4 regions of the Micromonospora sp. NPDC047740 genome follow, and region 1 is predicted to be linked to each of the others. Evidence: riboswitches for the same ligand, from Rfam matches in the RefSeq annotation. Region 1 holds a riboswitch; each other region holds the start of a gene.

The links. Region 1 has a riboswitch for cyclic di-AMP ahead of ACGF4F_RS28235 (C39 family peptidase). Riboswitches for the same ligand answer to the same signal wherever they lie in the genome.
Region 2: linked by a shared signal. The riboswitch ahead of ACGF4F_RS01770 (transglycosylase family protein) and the one ahead of ACGF4F_RS28235 (C39 family peptidase) in region 1 are both predicted to bind cyclic di-AMP.
Region 3: linked by a shared signal. The riboswitch ahead of ACGF4F_RS07550 (hypothetical protein) and the one ahead of ACGF4F_RS28235 (C39 family peptidase) in region 1 are both predicted to bind cyclic di-AMP.
Region 4: linked by a shared signal. The riboswitch ahead of ACGF4F_RS10520 (hypothetical protein) and the one ahead of ACGF4F_RS28235 (C39 family peptidase) in region 1 are both predicted to bind cyclic di-AMP.

What each region holds. Positions count from the first base shown of each region.
Region 1 is NZ_JBIDCT010000017.1:148,573-154,251, forward strand. Features, by position in the region: gene ACGF4F_RS28230 (alpha/beta hydrolase) at 12-779, opposite strand; gene ACGF4F_RS28235 (C39 family peptidase) at 883-1,740, opposite strand; cyclic di-AMP (ydaO/yuaA leader) riboswitch at 1,942-2,083, opposite strand; gene ACGF4F_RS28240 (hypothetical protein) at 2,373-3,158, opposite strand; gene ACGF4F_RS28245 (hypothetical protein) at 3,300-3,794, opposite strand; gene ACGF4F_RS28250 (acyltransferase family protein) at 3,916-5,079, opposite strand; gene ACGF4F_RS28255 (alpha-ketoglutarate-dependent dioxygenase AlkB) at 5,316-5,679, shown strand, end outside.
Region 2 is NZ_JBIDCT010000001.1:375,387-381,065, forward strand. Features, by position in the region: gene ACGF4F_RS01755 (hypothetical protein) at 1-527, opposite strand, end outside; gene ACGF4F_RS01760 (LLM class flavin-dependent oxidoreductase) at 639-2,207, opposite strand; gene ACGF4F_RS01765 (glycoside hydrolase family 3 C-terminal domain-containing protein) at 2,266-2,643, shown strand; cyclic di-AMP (ydaO/yuaA leader) riboswitch at 2,786-2,960, shown strand; gene ACGF4F_RS01770 (transglycosylase family protein) at 2,959-3,612, shown strand; gene ACGF4F_RS01775 (YbaB/EbfC family DNA-binding protein) at 3,786-4,247, shown strand; gene ACGF4F_RS01780 (OmpL47-type beta-barrel domain-containing protein) at 5,283-5,679, shown strand, end outside.
Region 3 is NZ_JBIDCT010000003.1:118,838-124,516, forward strand. Features, by position in the region: gene ACGF4F_RS07540 (helix-turn-helix domain-containing protein) at 1-236, opposite strand, end outside; gene ACGF4F_RS07545 (carbonic anhydrase) at 439-1,116, shown strand; gene ACGF4F_RS07550 (hypothetical protein) at 1,181-2,200, opposite strand; cyclic di-AMP (ydaO/yuaA leader) riboswitch at 2,206-2,336, opposite strand; gene ACGF4F_RS07555 (YibE/F family protein) at 2,491-3,798, opposite strand; gene ACGF4F_RS07560 (hypothetical protein) at 3,997-4,530, shown strand; gene ACGF4F_RS07565 (DUF305 domain-containing protein) at 4,615-5,238, shown strand; gene ACGF4F_RS07570 (metal-sensitive transcriptional regulator) at 5,289-5,588, opposite strand.
Region 4 is NZ_JBIDCT010000004.1:283,454-289,132, reverse strand. Features, by position in the region: gene ACGF4F_RS10530 (SRPBCC family protein) at 1-444, shown strand, start outside; gene ACGF4F_RS10525 (hypothetical protein) at 584-1,138, opposite strand; gene ACGF4F_RS10520 (hypothetical protein) at 1,247-2,314, opposite strand; cyclic di-AMP (ydaO/yuaA leader) riboswitch at 2,319-2,451, opposite strand; gene ACGF4F_RS10515 (cation diffusion facilitator family transporter) at 2,599-3,513, opposite strand; gene ACGF4F_RS10510 (HelD family protein) at 3,605-5,679, opposite strand, start outside.

The DNA.
Region 1 (5,679 bases):
GGGCGACGGCGTCACGGCCCGTCGGGCGCCGCGAACGGCGCGAGCAGGTCGAGGACCACGGCGGGGTCCTCGACGTGCGCGTTGTGGCCGAGCCCCGGCAGCGTCGCCACCGGCACGCCCAACTCCTTGAGCTGTCCGTCGGACACCATCGGGTCCTGCTCTCCCCGGGCCAGCAGCACCGGCACGTCGGTCGCGGCGAGCAGGGCGGGCAGCTGGGGCTCCCCGACCGCGAACGCGGCCGGGTCCATGGCCAGCCGCCAGCGGCCGTCCTCGCGGCGCAGCCCGGCGTCCACCACCGGGTGGTCGGGGGCGAACAGCCCGGCCAGCCCGGCCACCCGCAGGTAGCGGCGGGCCGCCTCGTCCCGGCTGGCGAACCAGGTCACCGGCCGCTGGGCGAGCTCGCGGGCCTTGTCCAGCTCGGCCGGCGACCAGGCGACCTTGATGCCGAGCCCGACCACCCCGTCGATCGGAAGCTGCCGCGCCCGTGCGGCCAGCGCCAGCGCCACCACCCCGCCGAGCGAGTGCCCGAGCACCACCAGCCGGTCCCGGGGGCCGAGCCGGTCGGCGACCGGGCCGAGCCCCGCCACCACCCGGTCCGCGAGCGCCTCGAAGGAGTACGCCGGCAGTTGCGGCGACCAGCCGTGCCCGGCCAGGTCGGGGGCCAGCCAGCGGCCCGCCCAGCGGCGCTCCAGCAGCGGCGCCCAGGGCAGCCACACCTCACCGGTGGCGCCCATGCCGTGCAGCAGCAGCAGATGGCGGGTACCCGTCTCGTCGCCCATACGGCGCAGTGTGCCACCGGACGGACACCAGGCGCGAGACCGGCCCCGGACACCACGTCGGGCACCGGCTCCAGGAGCCGGTGCCCGACGTGCAGGGGTGGGATCAGGCGGAGTAGCCGCGGGTGGCGGCCCAGTTCGCCAGATCGATGGTGGTGATCCAGTACTCGGGCAACGCCGGGTTCGCCGAGTCGGCGATCCGCACCGTCCGGCCGTCGTCCTTGTAGCCGACCACGGCGATGTAGTGGCCGCCGGGGAACGAGTGCCAGCCGCCGTTGGTGTCGGTGGCGGAGCCGGCGATGTTGACCACCACGCCGCGGCCGTCGGTGATCGCCTTGACCACGTCGGCCTGGAGCTGGTCCATCTGCGCCGGGGTCGCGGCCTGGCCGGGGATCATGTGGGTCCGGTACGGGTTGCCCTTGACCATCTGGTTGAGCCCGCGGGTGGTGTCCTCGGCCGAGTTGGTGCCGTTCTCGCCGGCGTTCAGCGGGGCGACCATCGCGTCCTGGGTGGTCTCGACGCCGCTCGCGCTCAGCGCGTTGCGCACCGCAGCCGGACCGCAGTTCCAGTAGGCGGTCTGGGCCTCGTAGTTGTAGTCGAGGACCTTCGTCGACGGCGGCTTCGGCTTCGCCTTCGCGGTCTTCGTGACGTCCGGGTCCGGCTTGGCCGAGCTGGCCTTCGCCGACGGCGACCCGCTCGGCGACCCGCTGGGCGAGGCGGTCGGGGACGGGGCGGCGACCCGGGCCTCGCTCCGGGTGGCGACGTCACCGAGGCGCGGCGCCAGTTCGGCGACGGCGGCGGTGGTCTCCTGCCGGACCGGCGCGTCGTTCGTGCTGGCCAGTGCCGCGCTGGCGCCGCCGGCCAGCACGAGGGCCGCGGCGGAGCCGGCGACGATCTGGTACGGGCGCTCGGTCGCGAGGCGCCGCAGCTGACGCTTCAGGTGGTGCTTCACGTGTTCCTCCACGGGGGCCGGAGCGGCACACGCCGACCCGACGCGCGGAGTAGCTCACGCGCGTTCCTGGGCGGGTGGCCGCGGGAAAAGAGCGCCCGGCGGACCGGGCAGCGGGGGTCGGTTACCGGAACGGACTCGCGGGTCAGGCGAGCGCCGGCACCGTGGCGCCGTGGAGGCGGGGGGAGGATCGGGGGGTGGTTCGCACGAGGTTGGAACTCCTTCCGTGGCCGCCTACCGGGTTAGCTGACGGATTCGGGCGGGAAGTAGGCCCTACCGCGGGCCTTGGCTCGCGGATTCACCCCGGTGTTGCACTGGGTCCCCGGTTCGTGAGATCACGATTGAGCGGGTCGGCGCGGCGTCGCCACTTGCGATCGAAAACCGCACCGGACGCGCTGACACTACCGGTGGGTACGCCGCCTGCCAAGCGTGCCCACCTGCGTAAACGTCAACCACCGTTACCGAGACCGGAACAGCCGGTCACTGACCTGACTCAATGGGACGACCGTTTTAACGGGAACCGTCGGGTGACTATCGGACATCCGGGTGGGGATCGAAGGGGAATTGCGGGGCTCGATCGCCCGGCCTGATCCGGTTGACCGTTTCCCCGGTCGCCGTGACCGGGCTCACCTAATTCGGATAACGATTCAGCCGACCCGCGCCGGACGCCACCGTGCGGGGTGCGCCGCGACGGCGCCGGCCGACACCGGGGCGAGGGTCTGGGTCACCGCCTCGGCGGGGCGTACCGGGACCGCTCCGGGGCGCACCGCCTCGGCGGCCGCGTACGCCTCCACGGCCAGCACCCGGGCCGCCTCGGCGGCCACTTCGGCGTCCCGCCAGGCCCGCCGCTCCCGTTCGGCGGCCGCCCGCCACCGGGCCCGCCGGCCGTCGCGTACCACCCGGGCCAGGGCGATCTCCTGCTCGGCCGGATGCCGGCGCGGGTCCCACCCGTTGCGCCCGGCGAGGACGTCCGCGAGCTGCCGGGCAGTCAGGTCGCCCTGCCAGTGCGCCGTCATGGCGGCGTGGTGCAGCCACCGCTCCCGGGCCGCGTACTCGGCCGGCGTCCGGGGCGTCCGCGGCTCGGGCAGCACGGCGGCCCCCGCGAACCGCCGGGCGGCCGCCTCGGCCTCGTCGTACGCCCGCCAGGCCCGGTCGACCTCGTCGTGCGCGGTCAGCCACTGCTCGCGCCACCGGCGCGCGGTCTGCCGGGCCCCGGCGGCGGCGACCGCCACCTCATCGGCGTACCGGCGCAGGTCGGCGTGGCGGGCGGCCGCCACGGCGGCCGGGTCGGGGGCGGGATCCGGCGGAGTCCCCCGCTCGGGCCGGGCGACCAGGACGGCGAGCACGCCCAGGGCGAGCACGAGCAGGGCCGACCAGATGGCGGCGGCCACGGGAACCTCGGTCAGGAAGTGGTAGAGAAGGGTCTGCTTCATGGTCGGCACCTCACGGGAACGACGTGGTGGAGAGGTCCGCACGGCCGGCGGGGCGGGGCGCGACCGGGTACGGGCGCCGCCACCGGCCGGTGCGGGGTGAGGTTCGGGTACGGCGTGGGCGGGCCGGGCCCGCCGGGCTCGTCAGCGGGCGGGCGGGGCCCGGGAGCCGACGGTCGCCGGGACCAGCCCGACCAGAACGCGGTGCCGGTCGGCCGGGGCGACCACGACACCCCGCACCAACGAGTCCGGTGCGCTGGCCAGGACTGCCTGCCGGTCGCCGGTCGCGTCCGACGTCCACCCGGCCGCCGCAGCCGATCCGGTCCCGATCCGCGCGGCGGGACCGGGCGCTCCGGTCCCGGCCCGGACCACCGCGTCGGCGGCCCCGCCGGACCAGCGGATCAGCGCCCGGAGGGTGGGGTCGGCGCCGGCGGACTCGGTGCCGCCGAGGTGCCCGGCCCGAAGGGTCGCGGTGTCGACGGCGACCGCCGCGGGAGCCGCGTGCGCCGCCGCGGCCGGGCCCAGGGGCAACGTGGCGGCGCCGAGCGAGCAGGCGACGACCACGGCCAGGCTGGCCAGCATTCGCGCGGTCCAGCGCGCCACCCACCACACGGGACAGGTGAGCGCGATCGGAAGCACCGGTCCAAATTACCGTCGAACCGGCCGTATCGCACGTCCACGGGCGTGTCGCACCGCCGCAGAGGCGCACCGGCCAGCGTGGACACCGGTCCGGCGGCGGGGGTGTGGTCCTGCGGCCCGCTCAGCGCGGGTCGCGCCGCCCCGCGTACTCGATCGACCGGGGCCGTGGGACGCGGACCTCGACCGGTGCGGCGGGGGTGGCCTGCGCGCGGGCCCGGCGGGGCGGTCCCAGCCGGCGCATCATCGGCGTCTCCACCCAGCGGTGCAGGGCCGCGGCGAGCAGCAGGTTGCCCAGCAGGAAGCCGAGCACCGCGAGCGGGCCCCACCAGCCGCGCAGCCCCTCGCCCCAGTGCCCGGTCAGGCGCAGCACGGCCTGCATCACCAGCACGTGCACCAGGTAGAACGCGAAGGAGACCTCACCGAGCCAGACCATCGGACGAGAGCGCCACGGGGTGCGCCGGCCGTGCACGTCGGCGTCGGCCGCGGCGGTGATGACCAGGAGGTACGCGACCGCGAGCAGAGCCGCCCAGAGCTCCGCGCGGACCCACTGCGCGGCGACCACCCAGGTGGCGACGAAGAGCAGGCTGGCCACGGTGAGGTTCGGGCCACGCCAGCGGCCCCGGCGCATCAGTTCCGCCGCGGCCACGCCCATCCAGAACTCCAGCGACCGTGCCACCGGGAATACCTGGGTGAACCACCACCGGTCCTCCTCGGGCACCAGCAGCTGACCCGGCCACAGGGCCAGGATGAGCAGCGGTGCGGCGACCACCACCGCCCGGAGCAGCCCGGTGCGCGACCGACGCAGGTAGGGCAGCACGAACGGCAGGCAGAGATAGAAGGCGAGTTCGCAGGAGAGCGACCAGCTCACCGTGTTGACGCTGTAGAAGTAGCCGGGGGTGGGGTTCCAGGCCTGCACCAGGGCCAGGTTGCCCAGCGCGGCCCAGGGAGCGACCGGGTCGGCGAACCAGAACGCGACCACCAGCGCGGCCACGAAGGTGACCAGGTGGTTCGGGTAGATCTTGGCGAGCCGGCGACGCAGGAAGGTACGCCGGGGCTCACCGTCCCGGTACGACCACACCAGCACGAATCCACTGAGGATGAAAAAGAACTCCACACCGGACAGGCCGAGGGTGAACAGCCAGCTCACCACGGCCTGGTAGTCGGGCTCGGCAACGATCCGCATGGTCCCCGCATGGAAGCCGAAGACCAGCAGGGCGGCGACCCACCGCAACCCGGTCAGCGACGGCAGCCGGACGGCCTGGGCCACGGTCGGCGTACTGGTCATGCCGGACGCCCGACCGTCAGCAGGATCATCAGCGCGTCTCCTCCTCGGGCGGTCGGCGACGGGCGGCACCGGGACCACCCGGGGCAGCGCTCCACCGCGACGCCGCCGCCGGGCACCCTACCCGCCGGCGCCCCGGACCGCCTCCCGCGCCGTCGGGCCGCCCGGCCATCGGGGCGCCGGCGAGCCGCGGACAGCGTCCTCGTACGTCTGTTCGATCGAGGGGTAGGATCGGCGTCGTGTCCGACGTCGCGTACCAGCCCTCGATGCTCGACTTCGCCGAGCAGGGGCCGACCCTGGGCCCGCTCGCCGGCGGGCCGCGCCGGCACGAGCTGAGCCGCGGAGCGTGGGTCGACCACCTGCCGGGCTGGGTGCGGGGCTCCGACGGGGTGCTCGACACGCTGCTGCGCGACGTGCCCTGGCGGGCCGAGCGCCGCACCATGTACGAGACCGAGGTCGACGTGCCCCGCCTGCTCTGCTGGTACGGCGCCGGCCGCCCACTGCCCCACCCGGTGCTCACCGAGGCCCGCGCGGCGCTCACCCGGCACTACGCGGACGAACTGGGCGAGCCCTTCGTCACCGCCGGCATGTGCCTCTACCGCG
Region 2 (5,679 bases), on a different contig from region 1:
GCGGGCACGCCGGTGGGGTTGCTGCCGTAGTCGCTGGCGACCAGGGGTGCGCTGAGCGGCCGGAGGTCGGGCCGGCCGAGGTTCCCGTCCCAGTTCCACTTCGGCAGGTAGATCGCCAGCACCCGCTGATCGACGGCGTGCCAGCGGTCCACGAACCGGCGTACGTCGTCGAAGCGCGGCCACAGTCCGTTGGCGACCAGCTCCGGGTAGCGCTCGACGTCGAGCATCGCCCACACCGCCCCGATCCCGTCGAGGGTGCTGCGCAGATAGTCGACCTGCCGGTTGGTGCTGGCCTGATCGCCTCTGATCAGGTTGTGGTAGCCACCGATCACGTCGAAGCCGGCGCCGGCCGCACCACGCGCCATGTCGGCGACGTGCGGGCTGGGCGGATGGAAGCCCTGCGGATCGCCGTAGCTGGCGCGCAGGCACAGGACGGGAGAGGTGGCTCGGCGAATCGCCGCCCAGTCGAACTCGCCCTTGACGCGGTCCCAGTCGTGGTAAGACAGGTCGGCATAGATCACAGCCATTGCCATCACCTCTGCGGCCCACCGTAGCTCGACCCATCTGACCTGCGCTAACGCGAAAATTGGTCAGTGAGACGGGGGCGGTCGGTGGCCCGAGGAGCGGCCGCCCTGCGGTCAGATCTGGCCGGTGTAGAAGCCGTGGCGGGCCAGCGGCTCGACGATGTTCTGTTCCTCATATGCCAAATGCGACAGCAGGGTGTCGGTGAGGATGTCCACGGCCTGCTGGACCTCGGTGAAGTCCCCCGGATTGCGGATCAGGTCGACCAGGGCCCGGTCCACGCCCTCCACCACGTCGTGGATCACCACGTGCTCCGCTTCCAACCGGTCGAGCACCGGGGCCAGCCCCGGATCGGCACGCCGCAGGTGCGGGAAGATCGAATTGTCCTCTAGCCCGTGGTGCTGGGTGACCACCGTGCAGTACGCGGCGCAGTACGCCCCCAGCGTCCAGTTGTTCTGCCGCATGGTCATCTGGTTGAGCACGGCCCGGGCGGCGCCGGCGGAGACCACCCCTCGTTTGACCTGTTCGAGCAGGTCGCGCACCTGCGCCAGCTCCTGACGCAGGTGGTCGTGCACGTCGACGAGATGCGCGCCGACGGCCTGCGCGTGCGGGGTGTAGACGTGCCCGGCCGGCGCAGGCGGGGCGACCGGGCGGGTGGACTCGTCCCAGAGCTGGTGGTCCGTCAGGCGTACGCCCGGATCGGGGGTGGGGGTGACCGCGAGCGCGGTGGCGCCCCCGGCCTCGACCGCCTCGCGCGCTCCCTCGCCGGCCCTGGGCCGGGTGCCCGGCTCGGCACGTTCGGCGGCGACCAGCTCCCGTACCGCGGGCGCGACCTCCCGCGCGAAGAGCTGGATGGCGGTGGGGTCGTCGGCGCCAAGGATGAAGGTGGCGATGCCGTGGTCCAGCACCAGCCCGGCCAACTCCTCCACCCACTGCTCCGGCGGCCCGCTGAGGAAGCCGGTGGACGACCGGGTGAACTGGCCGCTGATGTTCAACAGCCGCCGCACCGACCGGGGATCCCGACCGGCGGCCTCGGCACCCTCGTCGATCAGCGCGTTCATTCCCGGCAGCTCGTCCGGCCCCTTCGACAGGTACGCCAGCGACGGCAGCCAGCCGTCCGCCGCGCGCCCCACCAGCCGCAGCATCCGGGGCTTGTACGCGCCGACCCAGATCTCCACCGGGTGGGCCGGCGCCGGCCCACGCTTCGCCCCGACCACCCGGTGGTACGTGCCCTCGACCCGGACCATGCCGCGCCGCTCGACGTCCCACACCTCGCGGATCACCTGGATCGCCTCGTCGAGCGCGTCGACCGCCTGCCCGGGGGACAGCCGCCGACCGCCGACCGCCTCGATCGCCTCCCAGAACGCGCCCGCGCCGAGGCCCAGCTCGACCCGGCCGCCGGTGAGCAGGTCCAGGCTGGCCACGCTGCGTGCCAGCACCACCGGTTGGCGCAGCGGCAGGTTGAGCACGTTGCCGGCCAGCCGGATCCGACTGGTCGCGGCCGCGAGATAGGACATCAGCGTCCAGGTGTCCAGGAAACCCGGCTGGTACGGGTGGTCCTGGAAGGTGACCAGGTCCAGGTTGACCTGCTCGCAGAGCTTGGCGAGCGCCACCACCTGCTCGAACTGGCCGGCGGCGGGGGTGAGGAAGCCGCCGAAGGCCAGCTCGTGTCCGTAGTCAGTCATGTTCCTCCGCCTGCGCACCCGGGCCCGGCGACCGTGCCGGACTTCGCCACCGTAGTCGGTGCCGCATCGGCGCGCGCCCGCTCCCGCAACCGCAGCGATAACCAGGCGGACACCCAACTCAACGAGGCGGACCTGCGGGCCGTCCACCTTCGAGCGGCCGTACGCGACCCTGCGCAACGCCGGCGTACCCGTGATCGTGGTGCTGGTGTCCGGCCGGCCGCTGGACGTCGCCGGTGAGTTGCCGAACTGGACCGCGCTGCTCGCCTCCTGGCTGCCCGGCACCGAGGGCGCCGGCATTGCCGACGTCCTCTTCGGCGGGTACGCGCCGACCGGCAAACTGCCGATGACCTGGATGAACTCCGTCGGCCAGCAGCCCATCAACGCCGGCGACGGGCAGGTTCCGCTCTTTCCGCAGGGTTTCGGCCTGACGTACTGAAGGGGGCTTTGTAAGGCACCTGTGGACGGCACGCAACTCGTACGGTGTGGCCTTCGCTCGGCCGGGTGAAGAACTTCACAAGAAGTGGGCGATCATCCGAAACCATCCCTAATGTCGACTGCGTTCGCGATCGCGGACACCCGGGCCGGTAACGCCTAATCCCGCCGCCGGCCCGTCGGTACCTGGACATCAGGCGGGAGCGGGGGACCCACATGTTCCTCGGTGCTCGACACCTCGGGGTGAAGCCGCCCATCCGGCGGCCGGGCTCCTCGGCCCGAACCCGACAGCTCACCTCGTCGGCGTGGAGGAACCCACATGGCAACTGAACACGTCGCACGTCACCGACGCACCACGCAGCGTCGCGTCGCCGTCGGAGCGCTCGTCGTCGGTGCCGCCACCGGCGCCGCCGCCATCCTCGGGCCGGCCGCGCCGGCTAGCGCATCCAGCGTGAACTGGGACGCCATCGCCCAGTGCGAGTCCGGCGGAAACTGGCACATCAACACCGGCAACGGCTACTACGGTGGCCTCCAGTTCTCGAAGAGCACCTGGAACGGCTACGGCGGTAAGAAGTACGCCAGCCGCGCCGACCTGGCCAGCCGCAGCGAGCAGATCGCCGTGGCCGAGAAGGTCCTCGACGGGCAGGGCATCGGCGCCTGGCCGGTCTGCGGCAAGAAGGGCGGCTCGACCAAGCACTACTCCACCAAGGACTCCGGCGCCACGAAGTCGCACAAGAAGGCGACCAAGGACCGGTCGTCCCGCGGCGACCAGCCGGCGACCCGCAGCCACCGGCGTACCGCGCCGGCGTCGAGCGGCGCGACCTACACGGTCCGGTCGGGTGACTCGCTGTCGCTGATCGCAGAGGCGAAGCACCTCGCCGGCGGCTGGCAGGCGCTCTACGAGCGCAACAAGCGCGTGGTCGGCGACAACCCGGGCCTGATCTTCCCAGGCCAGCACCTCCGCCTGCGCTGACGCTACTGGCAGGTGGGGTGCCCCACACTGCGCGCTGATGCACTGAAAAGTGGCCATCCCCGCCCGGGATGGCCACTTTTTTCGTGAACGAGGCCCCGGGTGCTCGCGGTGTCCCGGTCGGGGGCGGTTGCTATCGTCGCGGTGCTCCGGAAAGACGTGAAGAAGGCGCGGATATGACCAACGACTCGTTCTCCGCGGCCGCAAGCCTCGACGAGCTGCTCACCAGGACGCAGCAGGCGCTGTCGGCCATGCGCTCGCGGGCGGCCGAGCACCCCGACGGCGACCCGGGCGAGCTGCTCCGCGCCGAGGGCGCGGCGCCCGACGGCCGGGTCCGGGCAGTGGTGGTCCAGGGTGGCCGGCTGGAGTCCGTGACGGTGGACCCGGAGCTGGCCGGGGACGGGATGGAGGCCGTCTGCGGGCAGGTCGTGTTGGCCGTCAACGCTGCCCTCGCCGCCCTCGACGCCCAGGTCAGCGCCTCGGCCCGGGCCGACGTCGACGCCCTGGCCGCGCGGCTCGGCGGCATCGAGGAGCAGTCGGTACGGCAGATGGAGCTGTTCAGCCGGGCGGTGGACGACGTGATGGCCCGCCTCAGCCGCGGCCCTGACGCGGGGGCGCGGGCGGGCCGCCCGAGCTGAGGCAGGCCGGCCGCGGCCGCGCCGGAGAGCGCGGCGAGGCGGGGTGGGAGCTTCAAGGGGGTTAGCTCCTGTTCCGAGGCGGGCAGCATGGAGCCCGGTAGGGGCACCCGGCGCGGGGTAGCGATGAGGCGGGACGACGGTCGGTCCCTGCCGGCGTGGCCCCGGTTCGACGGATCGACCGTCCGAGCCGCCGGGGGCGGCGGCTCGCTGGAGCACGATCACACGGTCGTGGACGCAGATCAATGGGCGATCGCGGCAACCGGATCGGTCGATCACCGCGCCGGTCCCGGAAATCGGGAAGCTATGCGCTTCTATGGCCCCTGATCAGGGCGAACACCCTCCGGAGTGGGCGGGGCCCGCCTGACTGGCGGGGATTGCCGCTCCATGCGGATGGCGCACGTTCACCCGTCGGTCGACCCGGCGATCGAGCCCCGCCGGAACCCGCCCCGCCGGTGCGCCGTCAGCGCCCCCGTCGCCCTGCGGTGAGGCCCCGGGAGGGGTTGCGGTAGGAATCTACCGACCACTTTCGTTTGTCGTGAAGAAAAGTAGTCCGTGAGCGGACGAAAGCTATGGACAGCCTGAGAGGAAGTTAGTACTGTCTGGCACCATCAATATGTTTCGTCGAGATGAACTACCGGCACAGTAGTTCTCGACCGTGGCCTTCAGGCGGCGCAACCCGTCGGAGGGTCATGACCGGCCAGCGATGGCCACCCCGGGTCAACGCCGCACCACGGCGACCTGGCGCAGGCATGCGCCAAGGATCGACCGACGTCCGTCCGTACCCGACACGACCAGATCAGCTCCGACGCGCGACCCTGCCCGGCGCCGCGTGCGAACCGGCTCGCCGCTGACACCGGGATCAACCAACCATCCACATCGGACGACCGTGGCCGCCGGCCACGGCCGGGGATCCCGCGCGGCCTGGGAGGGGCCGACGGGCTGCGAGCACCCGAAGAAGCACCTCAGACGACACCTGACACCGACGGGCCGACGCACGTTCCGCCCGGTTGTTCCCGGACCGTGAAAGAGGCATCAATGAACCCATCCGCACCGCGGGATCGGCTCTCTGCGAGCCGGCTCCGGAGATCGGTGGCGGTCATCGCGGCGATGTTGTTGCTGCTGACCGCCGCCCTGACCGGCTCCCCGGCGAACGCGCGTCCGACCGACACCGAGCGGTCGGCGACGGCCGGGCCTCAATCCTCGTCGCAACTGCAGGCCCAGGTCCTGACCTGGACCGCCGGCGACAACTTCCTGTCGTACCTGTCGGCGCCGACCACCGCTACGGCCGGGCCGGCCACCCTGGTCTTCGAAAACAGCCGGGCTACCGGCAACACCACCGGAATGCAGCACACCCTCACGTTCGAAACGGGCGACCCGAGGTACAACAGCGACGTCGACGTCAACATCCTGGCGGATCCGACGGACAGCAAGG
Region 3 (5,679 bases), on a different contig from region 1:
TTGATCGTGTACTCGTTGCGCCGGCCGACCCGGGTGCGCCGCAGGTAGCCGCCGGCCGCCAGGTCGGCGACGATCGCCTGGGCGGCCCGCTCGGTCACCCCCACCTCGTCGGCCACGTCACGCAGCCGCGCGGTGGGGTTGCGCGCGATGGCCAGCAGCACGTGCCCGTGGTTGGTGAGGAAGGTCCAGTTCCGGCCGCTCCCGTTCTCGCCCGCTGTCGTCGCCATGGTGGTCATGGTATGGCCCCGCGCCGGTGTCGACCGGCCCCGGGCGGCGGCGGGCCGCTGGCGGCCGCCCGTCAAGTGACCGGTGACGTATGAAATCCGTATCACGTAAATCTTGACGTGTCTTGGCTCGGGTGTGACCGTGGTGGTCGAGGCCGCCTCTGCCGCCGGCCGGGCTGACCAGGTCGTTTCGCGCGAGGACGAGGTGAGTGCAGTGCTGCCGACCAATCCCGAACAGGCGCTCGCCGAGCTGTTCGCCGGCAACCAGCGGTTCGTCACCGGCGTACCCCGTCATCCCAACCAGGACGCCGAGCACCGCGCCGCCGTCGCCGACGGCCAGCACCCGTTCGCGGTGATCGTGGGCTGCGCCGACTCCCGGCTCGCCGCCGAGATCATCTTCGACCGTGGCCTCGGTGACCTGTTCGTGGTGCGGACCGCCGGCCACACCGTCGGCCCCGAGGTGCTCGGCAGCGTCGAGTACGCGGTCACCGTGCTGGGCACCCCGCTGGTGGTGGTGCTCGGCCACGACTCGTGCGGCGCGGTGCAGGCCGCCCGCGAGGTGGTCGCCACCGGCACGCCCCCCGCCGGCCACCTCGGCGCGTTGGTGGACGCCGTCGTGCCCAGCCTGGCCCGGGCCGCCCGGGAGGGTGTCGAGGACCTCGACGAGATCGTCGACATCCACATCGCGCGGACCGTGGAGGCGCTGCTGGCCCGGTCCGCCGTGCTCGCCGAGCGGGTGGCGGCCGGGCGGTGCGGGGTGGTCGGCATGTCGTACCGGCTCAGCGCGGGCGAGGTGCGGACGGTGGCCGAGGTGCCGGCCGGCAAGCCGAGCGCGACGCTGCCGGGCGCGGCCACGCCCGCGGACCCGGCGCCCACCGCCGTCGCCGGTTGAGCCCTACCTGACGCCGAGGGGCCGCCCCGCGGTCGCGGGACGGCCCCTCGGCGTGGTACTCCGGCTACAGCAGCGACACGTGCACGTGGTCGGTGTGGTTGGAGGGCCCGCTGTAGGACTTCCAACCGGTCGCCGGGAACCAGATCTGCCGGTTCCAGATCACGTAGTAGACGCCCAGCCGGTCGGCGTTGCGGATCAGGAACGCGGCGAGGTTGTTGCCGTACATCCGCATGTCGTTGTTGTGCCAGGGGGAGAAGCCGCTGCGCTGTAGCGACCAGTCGCAGGCCCGGCCCTTGGGGTGCTCCCAGGGACCGCCCGGGCGGTAACAGCCCACGAAGCGGTCGAAGCCGGCCCGCTTGACCTCCTTGTACATGTGCAGCGTGCGCGGGGTGATGTAGCCCGAGGTGGTCGGGTCCTTCACGCTGCGTGACTCGGGCTTCCACCCCCCGTCAGCCGTCCGGCCGGGAGCGATCCGGGCGACCGGGGAGGTGGCCGCGACCAGGCCGGCGGTGAAATCCCGCCCGCCGACCAGCCGCAGGGCCTTCTCCGCCTCGGCCTTCTCGCGCCGCATCGCGTTGGTCTGCTTCTGCTGCTCGCGGATCTCCGCATCGAGCGCGATCTTGGCCTGTTCCGCGCGGTTCTTCGCGGCGTTGACCTCGGCGAGCTTCTGCGCGTTCATCAGGTTCAGCTCGTCGAGGGCGGAGGCCCGCTGGACGAACGAGTCGGGCGCGTTGCTCTCCAGTAGCAGGGCCATCGCGCCGATCCGGCCGGTCCGATAGGACTGCGTGGCGATCTGGCTCACCTGCGGCCGCAGCGCGTCCAGGTCGGCCTGCGCCGCCCGGATCTCGAGGGCCAACTGGAGTTGGCGCTGCTTCGACTTGTCCAGCTTCGCCTTGGCCTGCAGGAAGCCGCGATTGGCGGCATCGATGACCTCGGTGATGAGCGGAGGATCGTTGTCCTCCTCGTGGCCCGATGGGTTGGGGGTGTTGGGTGCGGCCAGCGCCGGGGTGGGCCCGGCGACGATGGCGAACGCGGTGAGCACGGCCACCACAGGTGTCAACCAGCGGCGCAGGGGTGCCGTCAACAGGGTTCCCTTCCGTCGACCGCCGACCGGGTTAGCTGTCGGGTTCGGGACGGAAGTGGCCCCTACCGCTCGCGCGGATTCACCCCAGGTACCTGGTTCCCCGGTTCGCCACAGGGCGATTGGGCGGTGGTACCGCTGGCGCCGGTGCGCGCCTTCGGCGGTTACCGGCAGCGAGGTTACCCGAGAGCCCGGTCGGGGATCTACGTCCGGAAGCCGACCAATCGCACGTTTTCGTCGTCGCCCTGCGTGACCAGCGTCGCGTTCGCGCCGGCCGGTCACGCTGCGGAGTATCACCATGCGGCTTCCGTGCTCCTCTCCGGTCCGGATCGTCCGGCGGCCGCACCGCCGAGGGCCTCCAGCGCGTCGTGCCGCTCGGCCGGCGGCCGGGACGACGGCGGGCGGGCTCCGGCGTCCGTCGCGACGCCGGCCCGTCCGGCGGTCCGGACCACCGCCGCCAGACCGGTGGTCAGCGGTACGGCGGCGATCAGGCCGAGCGTGGCCACCGCGCTCCGGACGATCTCCTGCGCCATGAACTCGCTGGTGAGGATCTCGCCCACCGGTCGCGAGTCGGCGACCAGCAGGAGTAGCAGCGGCAGCGACGCGCCCGCGTACGCCAGCACGATGGTGTTGACGGTGGAGGCGATGTGCGCGCGGCCCACCCGGGTGGCCGCCCGGTAGAGCTGCATCCGGGACAGCCCCGGGTTCGCGTTCGCCAGCTCGGTGACCGTGGCCGCCTGGGTGACGGTGACGTCGTCCAGCACGCCCAGCGAGCCGATGATGATGCCGGCCAGGAGCAACCCGTGCAGGTCGACGTTCTGCTGGAACATCGACAGCGTGGTGGCGTCCTCGCTGCCGTAGCCGGTCAGGTGGGTGGCCGCGGTGGCCAGGGTGCCGAGGACGCCGGTCAGCACCAGGCTGCCCAGGGTGCCGAGCACCGCCACCGAGGTTTCGGCGGTGATCCCGTGGGTCAGGTAGAGCACCACGAACATGATCAGCGCGGCGCCGACGATCGCCACCAGCAGCGGCGGCTGGCCGGCGCCGATCCCGGGCAGCACGAAGCCGAGCAGCACGGCGAAGCTCGCCACCAGGCCGCCCAGCGCGGCCAGTCCGCGCCAGCGCCCGAACGCCACGATGGCGACGGCGAACAGCACGGCCAGCCAGACCAGCGGCGTGCCGCGCTGGTGCTCGGCGATGTTGTAGGTCTTGATCGTCGGATCGGCCGGGTCCATCAGCTCGACGAGGATGATCTTGTCGCCGACCTCGACCCGGGGTGCCCCGGGACCGGACGGGAGGGGTGCCTCGACCTGCCGGCCGGCGTCCGGGCCCTGTTCGGCGGCGACCGTCGCGGTTCCGCACGGCCCCGTGGGCTGGCCGGTGCCGCCCTCCGGCGTCGGCGGGCACGGCTCGGTCACCACCCGGGTCACCGTGCCGTGGTAACGCGGCAGGTCCGGGCCACCCGTCGGCTCCCGGCTGTCCCGCGGCCACAGCACCAGCGCGGCGACCACGGTCACCAGGAACAGCGGCACCACCGTCGCGACGAGGATCCGTCGCACCCCGGGCGGGGCGGGCGGAGCGGGACGGGTGTGGTCGGCGCCCATGGCGTGTCTCCCAACGAGTCACAGCGCGATACGTGTCACCGGGCTGGTCGGTTCACCGGGCCGGCGCTGGCGCCGACGGGGAGTGCAGGCCGGTCGCCGCCGGGAATGGTAGCCAGGCCCGGGGGCGGGACGCAGGCGATGAGCGACCTCCAGTGGTTCCTGCCGGCCCGGCCCGCCGCACCCACTAGCGTGGTTCTCGTGCGTACGGCGCCAGCGGTGACGACCGGACCGTGGGTCCGGCTCCTGCTGCTGCTCTGCACCCTGGTCGGGCTGACCGCCATGCACACTCTCGGCCACGGCACGCACGCCCCCGGCGGCCCGGGGGACCACGCGGCGGCCGACCACGCCGCCCCGCCGGCCGCGGCGGCCGGCCACGGCGCCCCGCCGGCTGCGGTGGCCGGTCCCGTCACTCTGCCGGCCGCGGTGGCCGGCATGGCCGGCGACTGCCCGGGTGACGGCTGCGGCCCGGCCCGGATGCTCCAGCTGACGGACGCCCAGGCCCGGCTGCTCCCGCTGGGTGATCCCGGCGGCGACCGGCCCGGCTGGAGCATCTGCCTGGCCGTGCTCGGCGCGTTCGCCGTCACGCTGCTGGTCGCCCTGCTGCTGCGGGCCGGGTCCCGGACCTACGGGCCGGCCGCCAGGGTGGCCCTCCGGGCCGCCCCAGGACCGCGCGCCCCGCCGCCCCGACCGTATGGGCTGCGCCTCGCGACGGTGTCGGTGCTGCGCAGATAGGACGCCCCGGCGCGGGTGGACCGGAAGACCGGTCACCCGCGTCCGCCGTCCGCTGCGTACGTTTCGACACCGAAAGGTCGTTCCATGTCCACTCGTACCCTCGCGCGTCGGGCCGCCCTGGCCGGCGCGACCGTAGCCGCCGCGCTCGCCCTCACCGGCTGTGGCGGTGGCGACCACCCGACCGCCGGCACCGGCCACGACACGCCCGCCACGGGATCGCCCTCCCCCGGGGCCTCCTTCGGCGACGCGGACGTGACGTTCGCCCAGATGATGATCCCGCACCACCGGCAGGCCGTGGCGATGGCCGAGCTGGCCGACGACCGGGCCGCCGACTCCGAGGTGCGGAGGTTGGCCGGGCAGATCAAGGCGGCCCAGGCGCCGGAGATCGCCAGCATGACCGACTGGCTTACCGCGTGGGGCCGGCCGGTGCCGCCGGCCAGTGCCGGCCACGGCATGCCGGGGATGGACCACGGCATGCCCGGGATGATGTCCGACGCCGACCTGGCGACGCTGAAGGCGTCGTCCGGGGCCGACTTCGACCGGCAGTTCCTGACCATGATGATCGCCCACCACGAGGGCGCGCTCACGATGGCGCAGGCGGAGCTGACCGGGGGCGCCAACCCCGAGGCCAGGGCGCTCGCCCAGCGGATCGTCGACGCCCAGCGGGCCGAGATCGACAGCATGCGGAAGCTGCTCGACGGGCGCTGACGCACAGCCGTTGGGGGCCGGACGCGCCGTCCGGCCCCCAACGGGCCTGGTCAGCCGCGCTTCATCAGCCGGCCGACGGCGGCCATCATCTCGGTGGCCATCTCGTCGGCGCGGCCCTCGGCCGCACCCTCGTGCATGCAGTGCCGCGCGTGCCCGTCGAGCAGGCCGAGGCCGACCTTGTCCAGGGCGGCCTGGATGGCGGAGATCTGGGTCAGCACGTCGATGCAGTAGCGGTCGTCCTCGACCATCTTCTCGATGCCGCGGACCTGGCCCTCGATACGGCGGAGCCGCGCGAGCAGCTGGTCCTTGCTGGCGGTGTAGCCCCGGGTCGGGGTCGTCGGTGCGGTCATGGCATCCAGGATAGCGTACCCCTCGGGGGTATGGTACGGTCCTCTCCGTTGGCTGATACCCCCACCGGGTAGCGGTAACAGAAGAGCGGCA
Region 4 (5,679 bases), on a different contig from region 1:
AGCGACAGTTTCAGCTACACCGTGCAGGCTCGGTGCGCACGGGCGGAGGCGGTCGCCCTGCTCAGCGACCTGACCCGCCAGGGCGAGCTGCATCCGCTGATCGTCCGGGTCCGCCAGCTCCCGCCCCGGCCCGGCGCCCTGGCCAGCTATGCGATCACCGACCGGCTGGCGCTCGGGCCGCTGCACTTCCCGGTCACCTACCAGGCGGACGTGCTGGTCGCCAACGAGGACGAGGTGGTGACCGTGGCCCGGCAGCAACCGGCCACCACCGTGCGCAACCACACGCGGCTGCGGGACGAGCCCGGCGGTGTGGTGCGGATCGACGTCGAGATCACCCTCTCCGCCCCGGCGCCGCTGTTCGGGTACGCCTTCCGCCAGGCCCGGGCGGCCCATCTCGGCCTGGCCAGCCGGCTCGGCGCGACCCTCGAGGGGCACGCCGACTGAGCCGGTGCGGCGGCCGTACCGGCTAGGCCCGCCGCCCGGCGGTGTGCGGCAACTCCGGCTCGGCTGGCGGCCAAAATTCGGCCTCCGCGCCGCCAGGCGGCGCTCCGGGCCGAATGAAGGCCGGTCTGACCTCGCGCCGCTACGACGACTTCAGTTCGGCGCGTCTGACGCCGCGCTGCGAACTGAAGCCGTCGCTGGAGCCGGCGGCCGGCCGCCGGGTCGGCGGCGTGGCGCGGCGCAGCCGTCCCCACGGCTTGTAGGTGGACAGCACGGTCATGAGGATCAGCAGGCTGCTGGAGACCGCCGGCGGGATGACCAGGTCCAGCCGGTCCCGGGTGGCGAGCTCCGGCCCCAGCTCGGCGAGCCCGCGTACGGTCGGGGTGAGCAGCAGGAGGACCAGGCCGAGCATCCCGGTGGTGATCGCGAACTTCACCAGCACCCAACGCCAGCGCAGCAGGCCCCACGGGGTGAGCAGCGCGCTGGCCAGCCCGACCAGCCAGACCGCCACGCTCAGCGGCGCGAAGAGGTACGTGACCAGCAGCCCGGCGGTCGGATAGACCACCGCCGGGTCGGCGCCGCGCAGCCCGGCGATGCCGAGGGTGAGCAGCACCAGGTCGGCGCCGAGCCAACCCAGCGAGGTGACCAGGTGCAGGGTGAGCAGTGCCTTGCGCGTGGTGGGCGAGAGTCGGCTCATGCCCTCGATGCTCGGCCGTCGCCGGCCCGGCGTCGTGGGCCGCGCGGCGACATCCGGCGTACGTCGGTGGGCGTACGGTGGCCCGCCGGGCGGCGGGCCACCGCGGGCTCAGTACACCGACAGGTGCACGTGGTTGGTGTGGTCGCTGGACGGGTCGCCGTTGCCCCCGCTGTACGCCTTCCACCCGCTGCTGGGCAGCCAGATCTGCTTGTACCAGATCACGTAGAGCACGGCGAGCGGGTCGGCGTTGCGGATGAAGTACGCGGCCAGGTTGTTGCCGTACGTCTTGTCGCCGCCGGTGGCCACCCCGCCGAAGCCGTCCTTCTGGGCGGCGAAGTCGCAGGCCCGGCCCTTGGGATGCTCACCCGAGCCGCTGGGCCGGTAGCAGGAGACGTACCGGGTGAACCCGGCCGCCTTGGCCTGCTGGAGCGCGTGCAGGGTGCGCGGAGTGATGCAGCCGTCGGCGGGCGTCGGGTCGTTGACGCTGCACGACTCCGCGGGCCAGGAACCGTCGGCGTTGCGCTTCGCGGGGGTGGCGTTGGCCCGGGACGTGCCCTGCACGCTGCCGCCGGCGGCGCCGGTGGTCCGGTTGTTCGCCACCTTTAGCGCGCGTTCCGCCTGCGCCTTGCGCTTGGCCATGACCGCGACCTGCTTGCGCTGTTCCCGGATCTCGCCGTTGAGCGCGTTCTGGGTGCGGGTGGCCTGGTCCCGGGTGTCGATCAGGTCGCGCAGGGCCCGGTCCTCGTGTGCGGCGACCTGCTGCAGGGTGAGCGCCCGGTCCATGAAGCCCTCCGGGTTGCTGCTGCCGAGCAGCGCCGCGGCGGTGCCGAGCCGCCCGGTCCGGTAGGCCAACCCGGCGAGCTCGCCGACCTTGGCGTCGCGTACGCCCAACTCGCTGTTGATCGTCTTGAGCTGGGCGGTGAGCTGCTGCTGCCGACTCACCGACCGGTTCAACGCGGTCCGCGCCTCCAGCCAGCCCTTGCTGGCCGCGTCGAGCTGCGCGCGCAGCGCCGGTGTGCCGCCCTCGTCGTCGCCGGGTGCGGCGGCGAGCAGGCCGGTCGGGGGAGCCGCCGAGGCGGGGGAGACCGGCGTGGCCGCGACGCCGAGGGCGAGCGCCGCGACGAGCAGGGCCGCCAACCGGGCGGCCGTCCTTCGTACAGGTGCCACTGGTGGCATTCACGTGTCCTTCCGTCAACCGCCGACCGGGTTAGCTGACGGGTTCGGGACGGAAGATCCCTACCGCTGACGCGGATGCACCCCAGGTACATGGTTCCCCGGCTCGCCGTACGGTGGCGATTAGGCGACGGCCACCACCGCGGACGCTGCTGGGCGTCGCCCGGCGGAAGCCGCGACCGAGCCTACCGGCGCTGTTCCGGCCCGTCGCCGTGGACGGCGAACGGGAATCGGGCATAAGCCGGCACTAGTGCACAATAGCCACTTGGATTTAAGGTTGTCCTCAATTACCACTCGACGGTTCCGCACGCGCCGGGTGACGCCCCGGGTTCGATCTGCAACGTGGCGTGATCGATCCGGAAGTCATCGTGCAGCGCGGCCCGCGCGGCGGCGAGCACCTCGCCCACCTCGGCGTCGGGGGTGGTGGTCAGGTGCGCCGAGGCCACGTCCATGCCGGAGGTGAGCGTCCAGACGTGCAGGTCGTGCACCTCGGCGACGCCGGGCACCGCGGCCAGCCGGTCGTGCACGGCGGTCACCTGCAGGTGTTCCGGGGCGGCCTGCACCAGGATGCGGACCGCGGCCCGGCCGAGCCGCCAGGTGCGCGGCAGGATGAACAGCCCGATCGCAACGGCCACCAGCGGGTCCGCCCACCACCACTCGGTGAACGTGATGACCAGGGCGGCGCCGATCACGCCGAGCGAGCCGAGCAGGTCGCCGAGCACCTCCAGGTAGGCCCCACGCAGGTTGATGCTCTCCTGCGCCCCGCTGCGCAGCAGCGCGAACGCGACCAGGTTGGCGAGCAGGCCGAGCACCGCCACGGCGAGCATCGGCCCGGCGAGGACCTCCGGTGGCTCGCCGAACCGGCGGACGGCCTCGACGAGCACGTACGCGGCGACCGCGCCGAGCAGCACCGCGTTGGCGAGGGCGGCCAGCACCTCCAGCCGGTAGAGCCCGAAGGTGCGCTGCGGATCGGTCTCGGCGCGGCGGGTGGCGGTGATCGCGGCCAGCGCCATGCCGATGCCGAGGACGTCGGTGAACATGTGCCCGGCGTCGGAGAGCAGGGCCAGCGAGCCGGTCGCGAAGGCGGTCGCCGCCTCGACCACCATCAGGGCGCTGAGCAGCCCGAAGGCGGCCCAGAGCCGGCCCCGGTGGCGGTGCGCGGCGTTGGCCACCGTGCCGCTGTGGTCATGACCTGCGCCCACGCCCACACCCTTCCGTTCCGCACCCCGGCCCGACCCAATCTATGCTCACATCGCTATATGTGCGAGTGAATGGGCGTCGCCGGAGCCGCCGTCAGCCCACCGGGTCGAGGGTGGTGAGGCGCTGGGTGGCCCGGGAGAGCGCCACGTAGAGCGTCCGGACGCCGGACCCCGGATCGGCCCGGATCTCGCTCGGGGCCACCAGCACCACGCCGTCGTACTCCATGCCCTTGGCCTGGAGACTGGTCACCACCTGCAGCCGGCCGCCGCCCAGCTCGCCCAGCCAGCCGGCGACCTCGTCCCGGCGCGGCACCGGCGTGATCACGCCAACCGTCCCCTCCACCTCGGCCAGCAGGGTGCGCGCCGCCGCCACGGTGGCCGGCGCCAGCTCGGCGGGGGGCACCGTCAGCTCGACCGGCTCGACGCTGGTGGAGCGGACCGCGGTGGGCAGCGGCAGGTCCGGGTAGAGCCGGCGGATCTCCGCCGCCGCCACCGCGAAGATCTCCGCCGAGTTGCGGTAGTTTGTGGTCAGCTCGTACCGGTACCGGCGGCGCCGCCCCAGCGCCTGGTCCCGGGCCCGGGTCAGTTCCTCAGGGTCGCCGGTCCAGGCGGTCTGCGCCGGGTCGCCCACCACGGTCCACGAGGCCAACCGGCCCCGCCGGCCGATCATCCGCCACTGCATCGGGGAGACGTCCTGCGCCTCGTCGACCACCACGTGGGCGTAGTCGCGGTAGTCCTCCGGGCGCTCGCGGGCCGCGGCCCGGGCCGCCCGCTGCCGGTCGGCGAACGTGCTCAACTCCCGGACGCCCCCGGCGAGCTGGAACGGGTCGCGCTTCGGCTTCGCCCGCTGCACCGGCTTGCCGAGCAGCGCGTCCAGCTCGTCCAGCAGGGCGATGTCGGCGATGGTCAGCCCGGCCCGGTCCAGCGTCCGGTACGCCTCGGTGAGCAGCCGGATCTCGGCCCCGGACAGGACACCGCCCGCGTACCGGCGCAGCCGCTCCGGGCGGGCCAGCCAGCCGAGCACGTGCCGGGGGTGCAGCCGGGGCCACCAGGCCTTCAGGAACTCGCGGAATTCCGGCCGGTCGATGATCTCGTCCTCGAACGCGGGCTGCTCCGGCAGCCGGCCGATCCGCAGCCGGCGGGCCTGCGCGTACAGGGCGGCGAGGACGCCGTCGAACCCGGCCCGGCGCACCTCGTTGCGGCGCGCGCCACGGGGCAGCGCCTTGTTCCGGATCGCGTCCAGCTGGTCCCTGGTCAGCCGGAGCAACTCGCCGCGGTAGAGCAGGCGCAGCTCGGTGGGGGAGTCCGGCACCGCGTCCCGGACCGCGCGCTCCAGCACCCGGCGCATCCGCAGCGACCCCTTCACCGCGGCCACCTCGGGCGGATCGGTACGGGTCGCCGACATGCCGGGGAAGAGCGAGCCGAGCGAGTGCAGGGTGGCGGTCTCCTCGCCGAGCGAGGGCAGCACCGAGGCGATGTACTCGACGAACACGCTGGACGGGCCGACCACCAGGATCCCGCCGCCGGCGTACCGGGTCCGGTCGGAGTAGAGCAGGTACGCGGCCCGGTGCAGCGCCACGGCCGTCTTCCCGGTGCCCGGGCCGCCGGAGACGATCGTGACGCCCGAGCCGGGGGAGCGGATCGCCTCGTCCTGCTCGCGCTGGATGGTGGCGACGATGTCCCGCATGCCCCGTCCGGTGGCCCGGGACAGGGTGGCCAGCAGCGCGCCGTCGCCGACCACCGCCAGGTCCGGCGGCGCCGACTCCGGGTCCAGCAGGTCGTCCTCGATCCGGGTGACCTGCTCCGCCGACGACTGGATGGTGCGCCGGCGGACCACGCCCATCGGCTCGGCCGGAGTGGCCTGGTAGAAGGCGGCGGCGGCCGGCGCCCGCCAGTCCACCACCAGCGTCTCGGCGTTCTGCCCGCGGATGCCCAGCCGTCCCACGTGCAGCACCTGCCCGGTGCGCAGGTCCAGCCGGCCGAAAACCAGCCCCTCGTGCTCGGCGTCCAGCACGTACCGGCGCTGGGCGGCGTGGAAGACCATCGCGTCCCGTTCCACCAGCGCGCCGAAGTTGCCGACCCGGGCCAGCCGGTAGCCCTCCCGCTCGGCGTCGGCGGCCGACCGGCGCAGCTCCGCCAGCCGGGCGTACACCCGGTCGAGATGCCGCT